Regions from separate parts of the Stutzerimonas sp. R40042 genome, predicted to be linked through region 3. Evidence: predicted binding sites of a transcription regulator. Region 3 holds the regulator's gene; each other region holds the start of a gene.
What was found. The regulator FliA, encoded in region 3, starts transcription of late flagellar genes. The targets are predictions, from matches to a motif close to CTAAAGTTTNNNNNNNNNNNGCCGNTAA.

Region 1 (4,155 bases), 970 kb from region 3:
GCCCATGTCGAACAGCTGCGCGACTGGCTGGAGCGCTTGCGCGGCGAGCCGAAGCTCTGCGCCATCGGTGAGATCGGCCTGGATTACTACATCGACAATCCGGACGTCGAGCGCCAACAGCAGCTGCTCGAAGCGCAGCTGGCGCTGGCCGCGGAGTTCTCGTTGCCGGTATTGCTGCATGTGCGCCGTGCCCATGCGCCGATGATCGCCACGCTCAAGCGCTACAGGCTCGAACGTGCCGGCGTCGTGCACGCGTTCAGCGGCAGCTGGGAAGAGGCACAGGAGTATCTGCGGCTGGGCTTCAGACTCGGCCTCGGCGGCGCCGGCACCTGGCCACAGGCACAGCGGATGCATCGGGTGCTGCGACAGCTGCCACTGGAGGCCATCGTGCTGGAAACCGATGCGCCGGACATCCCGCCGGCCGGGCATGCCGGCGAGCGCAACAGCCCGGAATTGCTGCCGGAAATCTGCCAACGCCTGGCCGACCTCAAGGGCATCGCCCCCGAAACGCTGGCCGCGGCCAGCTATCGCAACAGCTGCGAACTGTTCGGCTGGCGCTGAGCCGGCCCGTCAGACGCGGAAGGCGGCGATCAGCTGCTGCAGCTGGCCGACCAGCTGGCTCAATTCGCGGCTCGCCTGCTCGGTATGCCCGGCGCCTTCGGCAGTTCGCTGCCCGGCTTCGTTGATGGCGACGATGTTGCGATCGATGTCATGCGCCACCGCCGTCTGCTGCTCGGCAGCCGCGGCGATCTGCTGGTTCTGATCGACGATCAGCCCCACCGCGCCGAGGATATTCTCCAGCGCCTGCTCCACCTGTGCCGACTGCCCGACCGTTTCCTCGGCCAGCGCATGACTGGCATGCATGGTCTTCACTGCAGCGCCGACGCCGTTCTGCAGGCGCGAAATCATCTGCTCGATTTCTGCGGTGGACTTCTGCGTGCGTTGCGCCAGGCCACGCACCTCGTCGGCAACCACGGCGAATCCGCGGCCCTGCTCGCCGGCCCGCGCCGCTTCGATGGCGGCATTGAGGGCCAGCAGGTTGGTCTGTTCGGCGATCGCCTTGATCACGTCAAGGACCTGGCTGATCGCCTTGCTGTCGCCAGCCAGCTGGTTGATCACCTCCACCGATTGTTCGATCTCGCTGGCCAACCGCTGGATGCCGCCGACCTGCGCGACCACCAGGGAACGGCCGCTGACGGTTTCCTCGTTGACGCTCTGCGCGCTACCCACTGCGGCCTCGGCGCTGGTGGCGACCGCCTGGGCGGTGGCCGACATCTCGTTCATCGCGGTGGCCACCTGTTCGATCTGGCCACGCTGTTCGGATACCGTCTGGTTGCTCTCGCCGGATACGCTCTCCACCCGTCCGGCCTGGCGCTCCACCTCGGCAACGGTATGGCCGACGCGCTCGATCAGTTCACGGATCTGCGCCACGGTAGTGTTGAACACCTGGCCCAGCTCGCCGAGCTCATCGCGGCTCTGTACCTGATAGCGCGCGGTCATGTCGCCGGCGGCGACCTTGTCCATGATCCTGCCGAGACTGTGCAACGAGGCGCGCGTCGAAGCGTAGAAGCCGGCATACAGGTAGGCCACCAGACACAACACCACCGCCAGGGCCGAGAGCAGCAGCGTCATCAGCAGGCGCTTCTGTTCCAACCGTTCGGCGAGTTCCACATCGAGAAATGTCAGGATGGCGTCGTTCAGCTCGTAGGTCTTGGCCATCTCGGCGCTGATGCGCTCGTAGAACTGTTCCCATGGCTGGTCCAGCGCGTCGGCCATGATCACCTCGTCCTGCAGGATGTCGCTGCTCGCCTGCAGGGACTCGCGGCTGGCCGTAGCGAAAGCGTCGAGCCGGGTTCGCGCGGCCTGGCTCGCGCCGAGGGCGTCCTGCAACTGTGCGGCGTACTGCGCCTGCTGCTTTTCCAGTTCCAGCACGAGGTTGTCCAGCGTATTGCTGGCATCGGAGTTCAGGTAGCCCTGGCCGAAGGTGTAGGAGCCCACCGCACGTCCTTCGCCGAGCGATGCGCTGATGGCCGGGGTTACCGTGGTCAGCAGCTCGGCCAGCTGACGCACCTCACGCTCGAGATCCTGGCTGAGGCCGGACTGACCGGCGACGAGCTTGATCATCACCTGCGACTGGCCCAACAGCGTCTCGGCCATGGCCGCCTTGGACTGCAGCGATTGCTCGGCCTGGGCAGCCCGCAGACCAGCCACCAGTTCGTCGCGCCGGGCATTGAATTCGGCCACCTGCTCGGGCGCATCGCCAACGGGGGCCAGCGCCTGCAGCTGCGCCGTCAGCTCGCTTTCGACACGGTTCAGACGCGTCTGCAACGCCTCGACATTGCCGGTCTGGCCGATGATCGACTCGATGTGCACGAGGTCTTTCCAGTCCTCCATGCTGCGCCGCACCTGCAGTGTCGAGCCGAGCAGCTCGAGACTCTGCAACTCGTTGCGGGTACCGACATACGCTCGGTACGAATCGCGCACCAGGTAGTAGTTGCTCAGCAGCATGGGAACGAAGAACAGGACGCTGACCAGACTGAACTTCATGCCGAAGCTCAGGCGGTTCATGAACGCGATGGCGGGATACAACAGGCTATTCACACGACGTCTCCCAATTTTATTGGTATTGGCTTGCACGCAATTGCAACGCGCAGCAGGGCTCGTCAGAGAGTGGCATCTGCCCGGGTTATACGGGATATCGGTATGGGCTTTTGTAACTTAAGGTAATGGCCAAATCATGGCCAGCAGTTCTGTATTGGATAGGCACCCGGCGAGGCGTCTGGCTCAAGGGTTCCAGCGATTCGACAGGCAAACCTCATACAGCGGCGTTATGGAGGTCCATCAGCGCCGCCGCTGGCGGATAAGGCTCAGACGAGGATCGTCCAGACCGCGATCACCGCGTACCAGAACACGCGTGTGCGCACCAGCAACGCCGCGATCCCGTCGAGCCGCGCGATGCCCGCCTCACCCTCGGTCGCAGGAGGCAGATCGGCGGCCAGCGGACCGGCATCGGCCAGCAGGCGCCGGGCCGGCACGTCCCAGCTCAACAGCTCATGCAGCAGCGCTCGGTTGACCGCGACGAAGTTGCCGACCAGGGCGAAACTGCCGAGCAATACGCGTACCGGCAACCAGTCGAAGGCATGCCGCAGCTGCTCGGCCCGCTCGCGCAGCCCTTCGAGTTCGGCGTGCTCGGCGCACAGCGCCAGTAGTCGATAGGCCAGTGCCGCCATCGGCCCGAGCAGCAGGTACCAGAAGATCACCGCAAAGAAACCCTCGTAGCTGCGCCACAGCAGCCAGGTTTGTACCGCCGATAACAGGCTCGGCGGGTCCTGCGCCTGCAGGCCGGCGTCACGCTCGGCCGCCAGCGCGGCTGCCTCCTCATCACCACGACGCCAGGCATCGCGGAACGCGCCGAGTTCAGCCTTGGCATGGCCGCGGCCGAGGCTGTAGAGCAGCACCAGCAAGTGCAGTGGCAGGCTCAACCAGCCGTAGGCCAATGGTTCCAGTGCGACCAACAGCAGGCCAAGCAGCAGTACGGGAATCAATACCAGCAAGGCCAGCGCCAGCCAGGGAGCGCCGCGCAAGCGCGGGCTGGCCTCGGCCTGGCGCAGGCGCGCCAGCCAGGGGCGGTCGTACTGCAGCCGTGGTCGCCAATCGGAGAATTTCTCCACCAGCAGCACGAGCAGAATCACCAGAAAGCTCATCGCCGTTTCCTTTCGTCAGCAGGTAATTGAGGCGGCACGCAAGCGCTGCCAGTCGAAGGCCGGTCCGGGATCGGTCTTGCGCCCCGGCGCGATGTCGCTGTGGCCGCACACCCGCTCCGGCGTGATGCCCGGATAGCCGCTCTGCAGCATCCGGCATAGCGCGATCAGCGCCTGGTATTGCGGCTCGCTGAACGGCTGGTCATCGGTTCCCTCCAGCTCAATGCCGATGGAAAAATCGTTGCAGCTCTCGCGACCGTCGAAGCAGGACACCCCGGCATGCCAGGCCCGGTCCAGACAGGAGACGAACTGGGTAATCGAGCCATCACGCTCGATGAGAAAATGTGCCGAGACCTGCAGTTCGGCGATTTCCTCGAAGAAGGGGTGTTCGTCGCGCTGTAGGCAGTTCTGGAAGAACTGTTGGACCCTGCCGGTACCGAACTGGCCTGGCGGC
Region 2 (4,155 bases), 390 kb from region 3:
CATGCTGTTCTCCAACGACGAGATCAAGAAATCGGTCAAGGTGATCTCCGGCGGCGAACAGGGCCGCATGCTGTTCGGCAAGCTGATCCTGAAGAAGCCCAACGTGCTGGTGATGGACGAACCAACCAACCACCTGGACATGGAATCCATCGAGGCACTCAACCTAGCACTCGAGAACTACCCGGGCACGCTGATCTTCGTCAGCCACGACCGCGAGTTCGTCAGCTCCCTGGCCACGCGCATCATCGAATTGTCGGAGAACGGCGTGACCGACTTCAGCGGCAGCTACGACGACTATCTGCGCAGCCAGGGCGTGCTTGTTTGAAACCCTCGCGCATGAAATGAAAAAGCCCCGCATCCGCGGGGCTTTTTCGTTTCATGGGTGGCTCTAACCGACTGCCGTGCTCCAGTCGATCACCCCCAGCTGCCAGGTGCCCAGGATCAAAAGACCGAAACCGATCCGGTACCAGGCGAACGCAGCGTAGCTGTGGTTACCGATGAACTTCAGCAGCGCTCGCACGGCCAGCATGGCGAAAATGAACGAGGTAACGAAGCCGATGGCGAACACGGCGAAGTCGCCCGGCTGGAACAGTTCGCGGTATTTGTAGCCGGAATAGACAGCAGCGCCGACCATGGTTGGCATCGCCAGGAAGAACGAGAACTCGGTGGCGGCTTTGCGCGACAGGCCGAACAGCAGTCCACCAATGATCGTCGAGCCCGACCGCGAAGTGCCCGGCACCAGCGCCAGGCATTGGGCGAAACCGACCTTCAAGGCCAGCGTCCAGGTCATGTCATCGACTGTCTCGGCGCGGATCGCGTGATCACGACGCTCGGCCCAGAGCATGACGATGCCACCGATGACCAGCGCGGTGGCCACTGTGATCGGGTTGAACAGGTATTCGTGAATCAGATCGGCAAAGGCCACGCCAAGCACCACAGCCGGCATGAAGGCGACCAGCAGGTTGGCCGTGAACTTCTGTGCCTGGCGCTCCCTAGGCAGGCCGACCACCACATCGATGATCTTGCGCCGATATTCCCAGATCACTGCGAGGATCGCGCCGAGCTGGATGATGATATTGAAAGCCAGTGCGCGTTCACCGCCGAAGCCGATCAGATCCGCGACGATGATTTGGTGGCCGGTACTGGAGACCGGAAGAAACTCGGTTATTCCCTCTACTACGCCCAGAATCAGTGCCTGAACCGCAATCCAAAGATCCATCTACTCCCCAAAAGCGATGCCACTCATCGCACATGAATGCAACCAAGGTATATATCACAAAGCCATCGAAACGCTGTTCTGACTCGCCGCGGGGAACTAAATTCCACGGCAGACGAAGCGCGGGCTCATTTTTAGTCACAAGCGGCCGAAAAGCTACTTAGAAGCCATTGTCCGGCTCTAACCAGCAGGCCGCACGCAGCTGACAGGCGAGCCATTGGTTGCTTGAGCGGGCACAGGCTCAGGTGGTTGTCGTCACCAGCATGGCGCTACCACTTGCAACAAACCAAGCATCGTCCGAGCCACCACAAGACAAGAACGATAAGAAAGACACCTCCAGGAGCCGTATTCATGAATCTGCTGCGCAATGTTCCTATCAGCAAGCGCCTCTGGCTGATCCCCGTGGTCGCCATCGCCATGCTGTTCATCCTCGGCCTGCTGATGATCCAGCAGGTTCGCTCCGACCTGTACCGAGGCAAGCAGGAGGCGACGCGTAACGTGGTTGAAGCGGCCGCCGGTGTTTTCGAGCACTACCGCAAGCTGGAAACCAGCGGTGCGATGAGTACTGCCGAGGCGCAACGTGCCGCCATGGAGCAGATCCGGCTGCTGCGCTATGACGGCCAGGACTACTTCTGGATCAACGATCTCGGCCCGACCATGATCATGCACCCGATGCAGCCCAAGCTCGACGGCCAGGATCTTTCGAAGATCAAGGATCCGGAAGGCAAGGAGCTGTTCAACGAGATGGTCGCCATCGCTCGTCGTGACGGTGCAGGCCTGGTCGACTACATGTGGGCCAAGCCCGGCGAAGAGAATCCGGTGCCGAAAATCTCCTATGTGCAACTGTTCAAGCCCTGGGGCTGGATCATCGGCTCAGGCATCTACGTCGATGACGTGGAGCAGGAGTTCTGGAACTACGTGACGCGCTTTTCCATCATCGGTCTGTTCATCGCCGCGATCATGGCCGTGGTGGTCGCCATCCTGATCCGCAGTATCGTTGCGCCGCTGCGCCACACGATGGCGGCGATGGCCAATATCGCCAGCGGCGAAGCCGACCTGACCCACACACTGGATGTGTCGGGCAATGATGAGCTGACCACGCTCGGCCGAGATTTCAACCGATTCACCCAAAAACTGCGTACCGTTGTCGGTCAGCTTTTCGAAACGGCCGGAGCCCTGGATCAATCCTCGCGCTCGCTCAGCGAGCTTTCTAGCCAGACCCACGAACAGAGCCAGCAGCAGATGCTGCAAATGGAACAGGTGGCCACGGCAGTCAACGAGGTTACCTACGCAGTGCAGGAAGTCGCCAAGAACGCCGAACACGCGTCGAGCGAAGTGGGCGCAGCAGAGAACCAGGCCGGGCTCGGCCAGCGCAACATCGAGACGAGCCTGCAACAGATCGATGAGCTGTCGGCAACGATTAGCCAGGCGGTGGACGTGATCCAGTCGCTGGCCGATGAAACCACCAAGATCGGCTCCGTTCTCGAGGTCATCGGCTCCATCGCCGAGCAGACCAACCTGCTGGCACTGAATGCCGCAATCGAAGCTGCACGAGCTGGCGAGCAGGGCCGTGGCTTCGCCGTGGTAGCCGACGAGGTGCGTCTGCTGGCTCAGCGGACACAACAGTCGACAGCGGAGATCCAAGGCATGATCGAGCGCCTGCAGAAGAATTCAGGTGCAGCCGTGAACGTCATCATGGAAAGCAACCGGGCCTCGCAGCTCACTGTCGAGCAGGCCAGTCAGGCTGGCGAAAGTCTTGGCGAGATCGCTCAGGCTTTGCGCAACCTGTCGGGCGTCAACGCTTCGATTGCCAGCGCCACCCTGCAGCAGTCCCATGTGGTCGAGGAGATCAACCAGAACGTGACCCAGGCCGCCGGCCTGGCGCAAGAGAGTACGCTGGCAGCCGAGCAGTCCAGTGAGGCGGGCAAGCGTCTGGGCGAACTCGCCAGCCAGCTCAATCGCCTGCTCAGTCAGTTCAGGGTCTGATCCCCCACCCGGCGGTCCTCGTGCGAGCGGGACCGCCGGCACCCTACTGAAGCAGTGCCCCCTCCCGCTTGCACCATCAGCAAGCAGGCGCCAGCCTAACCTCAACATCTCCCCTCGCGACAGGTTGTCGCACGGGCCTTTTCCCACTGCGGCCTAGCAAGCCCACCTCCCTCACCTCGCCAGTGAAATTCTCCAGCAGTGACAAGAGTTTAGATCGAACCTGGAGCCCCCGGCCGACCATGCGTCAACGTTATACCTTTGGCTAATTGCAAAGGCCTTCAAATTTTTTCGAACTCGCATGTGACTCATCAGTCCTCTGGGTACATCAACTGCAATGTAAGGCCAATGCCAACGAGCTTGGCTGCAGGTATTTTGGGTATCACACAGAGAGACATGCCCCATGCACACCCCGCTGCGTATCAATGAAGCCCTTCTGATCACCGACCGCGCGTTCAAACCATTCCAGTGCGTTGCCTGGACGCTGCCCGAAGGAAACGGCGAAGTCAGCATCACCGTTGTCGATCGCGACGAAGCCCGCCTCTTGGGTCGTTGCAAAATGTCCAGCAGCGTTTTCACCGATCCTGTGAAGCTCGGTGAAACCCTGGAGCAGACTCGCGAGCAACTCAGCCGCGACGGCGCCCACTTCTCCCCTTGGCACATGCCTGAATAAGCATGGCTCGCCCGAACGAAGGCCTGCGGCACGCGCTCCAGGCCTTTTTTCATGTCCGGCGGTTGGGCTGCCCTGGTGATCTCGACTGATCCATTCGGCTGTTTAACGGTCTCAACAGCAACGGACATAACAGGAGAGACCCATGAAAGGTGCAGAAGCCTACGTCAACGATCAATGGCAAAGCTGCGGGCTTGCCGATCTACCTCGAGACTCCGGCGGCCACTTGGTGAAACTGCACTTCGTCATTCCGCGCGACACACAGACGCCCGGACTCATCGACCAC
Region 3 (4,155 bases):
CCCCGCTACTAGCAATCGCAGGCTCGGCAGCCGCCGGCGTGGTCGCTGCGGTGGTTGCCGGCTCGAACTTGCCCTTGCCATGCAACTGATCGAGCAACGACTCGAACTCATCATCGGTGATTTCGTCAGCCACGGTGCCTGTATCGGCGGATGCCAGCGGCTCGACAGCGGGCGGTTCGATCGCATCCAGCAGCTGCTCGAAATCGCTGTCGGCGCCTTCGCTCACAGGCTCGGCGATCGCCTGGGGCGCTGCGGCGGCAGGTGCTTCGTCGTCGGATGCAGGCTCGGCCAGACGGGCCAATGCGGCCAGCAGTTCCGGCGAGGCAGGAGTAGGTTCGACGCGTTCACGGACCTGGCTGAACATCGCGTTCACGGCGTCGAGCGCCTGCAGAACGACGTCCATCAGTTCGGAATCGACTCGACGCTCACCCTTGCGCAGGATGTCGAAGACGTTTTCGGCAATGTGGCAGCATTCCACCAGCTCATGAAGCTGAAGAAAGCCCGCACCGCCCTTGACCGTATGGAACCCGCGAAAAATCGCATTGAGCAACGCCATGTCATCGGGGCTGCTTTCCAGCTCCACGAGTTGCTCGGACAATAGTTCGAGAATCTCGCCGGCCTCTACCAGGAAGTCCTGGAGAATTTCTTCATCGGCGTCGAAGCTCATATTCACTTCCCCTAAAAGCCCAGGCTTGAAAGCAGATCATCGACATCGTCCTGGCCGGAAACGACGTCTTCACGCATATCGGCATGCATCTGCGGACCTTCACCATTGGAAGGCGATTTTTCTTGTTTTTTCTTCTCTTGCTCGGCGCGCATGGCATCACGGTCGTGCTGGATGCCAGCCACGCGGTCGACCTGCCCCGCCATCAGGACGAGATTGAGCAGATTGCTTTCAAGCTCGGTGATCAGTCGGGTGACACGCTTGATGACCTGGCCGGTCAGGTCCTGGAAATCTTGGGCCAGCATGATTTCGCTGAGGTTCTGCGACAGCTGGCTACCATCGTTCATGCTGCGCTTGAGGTACTGGTCGATGCGCTTGACCAGCCCACGGAACTGTTCAGCATCCATTTCGCGGCGCATGAATCGCTGCCAGTCGGCCGTCAGGCTCTGGGCCTCGTAGCTAACGTAGTTGACCAGCGGCGCCGATTCCTCCACCAGATCCATGGTGCGGTTGGCGGCCTTCTCGGTCATCTCCACCACATAGGACAGGCGATCGGTCGCGTCGGTGATCGGTGACGGATCGCCGCCAGTGGCACAGGTATCCATCTCGAGTTTGACGATGGCGTTGTGCAGCTCGCGGGTGAGCTTGCCGACTTCCTGATAGAGACTGTGATTACGCGCCTGGCTGAGTTCATTGAACATCTGCGTCGCTTCATCGAAGCGGCCCTGCTGCAGGCTTTCAATCAACTTAGGGGCGTTGGCCTTCAGAGTCGCTTCGAACTCTGCCAGGCTCTGATCTGCTTGCGTCATAGTGCCCTCGCGGCGTTGCTGCTTCAGCCGTTGACGCGCTCGAAGATCTTCTCGATCTTCTCCTTGAGCACCTGGGCAGTGAAAGGCTTGACCACATAGCCGTTTACGCCGGCCTGTGCCGCCTCGATGATCTGGTCGCGCTTGGCTTCGGCAGTGACCATCAGCACCGGCAGGTGCTTGAGGCGCTCGTCGGCACGCACGGTACGCAGCAGATCGATACCGCTCATGCCCGGCATGTTCCAGTCGGTGACGAGAAAGTCGAAGCTGCCGCTCTTGAGCATCGGCAGCGCGGTGGTGCCATCGTCCGCTTCGGCGGTGTTGGTGAACCCCAGGTCACGCAAGAGGTTCTTGATGATTCGTCTCATCGTCGAGAAGTCATCGACGATGAGGATTTTCATGTTCTTGTCCAAGTCGACCTCCGTAAGTCCCAAAATGCCTCAGCAAACCGAGCACGTCATACCGCAAACAATCGTCAATTGGCGCGCCATTCACCGAGGCGCGCACGCAGGCGCGCCGCACACTGGCTATGCAACTGGCTCACACGCGACTCGCTGACTCCCAGCACCTGACCGATTTCCTTCAAGTTCAGCTCTTCGTCGTAATACAACGACAGCACCAGCTTCTCGCGCTCCGGCAGGTTGGCGATGGCTTCTGCCAGCGCCAACTGGAAACGTTCGTCCTCCAGATCGCGGAAAGGCTCGGGGTGCGTGCTGCCGGCATCCTCCTGCAGCTCGCCATGCTCGCCTTCCTGCAGCAGGTCGTCGAAGCTGAACAGTCGGCTGCCGAGGGTATCGCCGAGGATGCTGTAATACTCATCGAGACTAAGCTTAAGTTCGGCCGCAACTTCATGATCTTTAGCGTCACGACCGGTTTTCGCTTCGATGGCGCGGATCGCCTCGCTGACCATGCGCGAGTTGCGATGCACCGAGCGTGGCGCCCAATCGCCCTTGCGCACCTCGTCGAGCATGGTGCCGCGGATGCGGATGCCGGCGTAGGTTTCAAAACTGGCGCCCTTGCCGGCGTCGTACTTCTTCGCTGCTTCCAGCAGTCCGATCATTCCAGCCTGGATCAGGTCGTCCACCTGCACACTCGCAGGCAGACGCGCCAGAAGGTGGTAAGCGATACGCTTGACCAACGGCGCGTACTGATCGATCAGGCGATATTGAGCATCCTTTGCCTGAGCCTTGCTGTAATACATAGCGGATCCGGCACCTGTCATTCGTGGCTTTCTGAAGCGGGACTGATGAGGCGCTCGACGAAGAATTCGAGATGGCCGCGCGGGGTAGCGGGCAACGGCCAGGTATCGATCTTCTGCGCAATGGCCTTGAAGGCCAGCGCGCATTTGGAGCGCGGATAGGCTTCATAGACGGCACGCTGCTTTTGTACCGCCTTGCGTACGGCCTCGTCGTAGGGCACGGCGCCGACATACTGCAGCGCCACATCGAGAAAACGCTCGGTGACCTTGGTCAGCTTGGCGAACAGGTTGCGACCTTCCTGGGGTGCATGCGCCATGTTGGCCAACACCCGGAAACGACTGATGCCGTAGTCACGGTTGAGCAATTTGATCAGAGCATAGGCATCGGTGATGGACGTGGGTTCATCTGTGACGACCAGCAGCACTTCCTGCGCGGCACGCACGAAGCTGACCACCGAATCACCAATACCGGCCGCGGTATCGATGATCAGCACGTCCAGCTCATCGCCCAGCTCACTGAATGCCTGGATCAGACCGGCATGCTGCAGGGACGACAGCTGTACCATGCTCTGCGTCCCGGATGCCGCGGGCACGATACGGATACCGCCGGGGCCCTGAATCAGCACATCGCGCAGATCGCACTCACCGGCGATCACATCGGCCAGGGTTCGCTTGCTGGTCAGGCCAAGCAGGACGTCGACGTTGGCCAGACCCAGGTCGGCGTCGAGCAACACCACACGCCGGCCCAGATCGGCCAGCGCCAGCGCCAGATTGACCGACACGTTGGTCTTGCCGACGCCACCCTTGCCGCCGGTCACCGCAATCACCTGTACGGGATGCATACCCATGTTCACACGCCTATATCTTGCTGGGGCCATACGGCCGGCGATGCGCCCGCATGGCACGCATCTGGTTCATTCTGGTACCGCACTCGCTTGATCATCCGGCCCGCCGTGACGAGCCGTTGTACAACCCGGCGAACATGTCCGCCATGGCCTCTTCGCTCGGCTCCTCGCCTGATTGCAGGCTTACCGCACGGCTGACCAGCTGGTGGCTACGGGGCAGATGCAGGTCATCCGGAATCCGCGGGCCATCGGCGAGGTAGGCTATCGGCAAATGCTGGCTGATCGTGAGACCGAGCACATCGCCGAGGCTGCCTGCCTCGTCCAGCTTGGTCAGGATACAACCCGCCAGGCCGCAGCGACGATAGTTGTGCCATGCCGCCTTGAGTACCTGACTCTGGCTGGTCGCCGCCAACACCAGATAGTTCTTGGATTTCACACCGCGATCCGACAGCGCTTCGAGCTGCTTGCGCAAGGTCGGATCGCTGGCCGGCAGGCCGGCGGTGTCGATCAGGATCACGCGCTTGCGGGCCAGCGGCGCCAGCGTCTTGCTCAATGGCTGGCTCGGGTCGATCTGCAGCACCGGTACGTCGAGGATACGCCCAAGCGTCTTGAGCTGCTCCTGCGCGCCGATCCGGTAGTTGT

Region 1: OUY36_RS18465 (methyl-accepting chemotaxis protein) is a predicted target of FliA. The motif match lies at 2,696-2,723, and genes of this name have one in related genera.
Region 2: OUY36_RS11960 (methyl-accepting chemotaxis protein) is a predicted target of FliA. The motif match lies at 1,344-1,371, and genes of this name have one in related genera.

The regions. Positions count from the first base shown of each region.
Region 1 is NZ_CP113258.1:3,904,309-3,908,463, forward strand. It holds gene OUY36_RS18460 (TatD family hydrolase) at 1-561, shown strand, start outside; gene OUY36_RS18465 (methyl-accepting chemotaxis protein) at 571-2,601, opposite strand; gene ampE (regulatory signaling modulator protein AmpE) at 2,868-3,704, opposite strand; gene ampD (1,6-anhydro-N-acetylmuramyl-L-alanine amidase AmpD) at 3,720-4,155, opposite strand, start outside.
Region 2 is NZ_CP113258.1:2,543,925-2,548,079, forward strand. It holds gene OUY36_RS11950 (ABC-F family ATPase) at 1-325, shown strand, start outside; gene OUY36_RS11955 (undecaprenyl-diphosphate phosphatase) at 389-1,219, opposite strand; gene OUY36_RS11960 (methyl-accepting chemotaxis protein) at 1,568-3,202, shown strand; gene OUY36_RS11965 (hypothetical protein) at 3,603-3,872, shown strand; gene OUY36_RS11970 (hypothetical protein) at 4,015-4,155, shown strand, end outside.
Region 3 is NZ_CP113258.1:2,932,563-2,936,717, forward strand. It holds gene OUY36_RS13775 (chemotaxis protein CheA) at 1-667, opposite strand, end outside; gene OUY36_RS13780 (protein phosphatase CheZ) at 679-1,473, opposite strand; gene OUY36_RS13785 (chemotaxis response regulator CheY) at 1,497-1,871, opposite strand; gene fliA (RNA polymerase sigma factor FliA) at 1,946-2,671, opposite strand; gene fleN (flagellar synthesis regulator FleN) at 2,689-3,516, opposite strand; gene flhF (flagellar biosynthesis protein FlhF) at 3,608-4,155, opposite strand, start outside.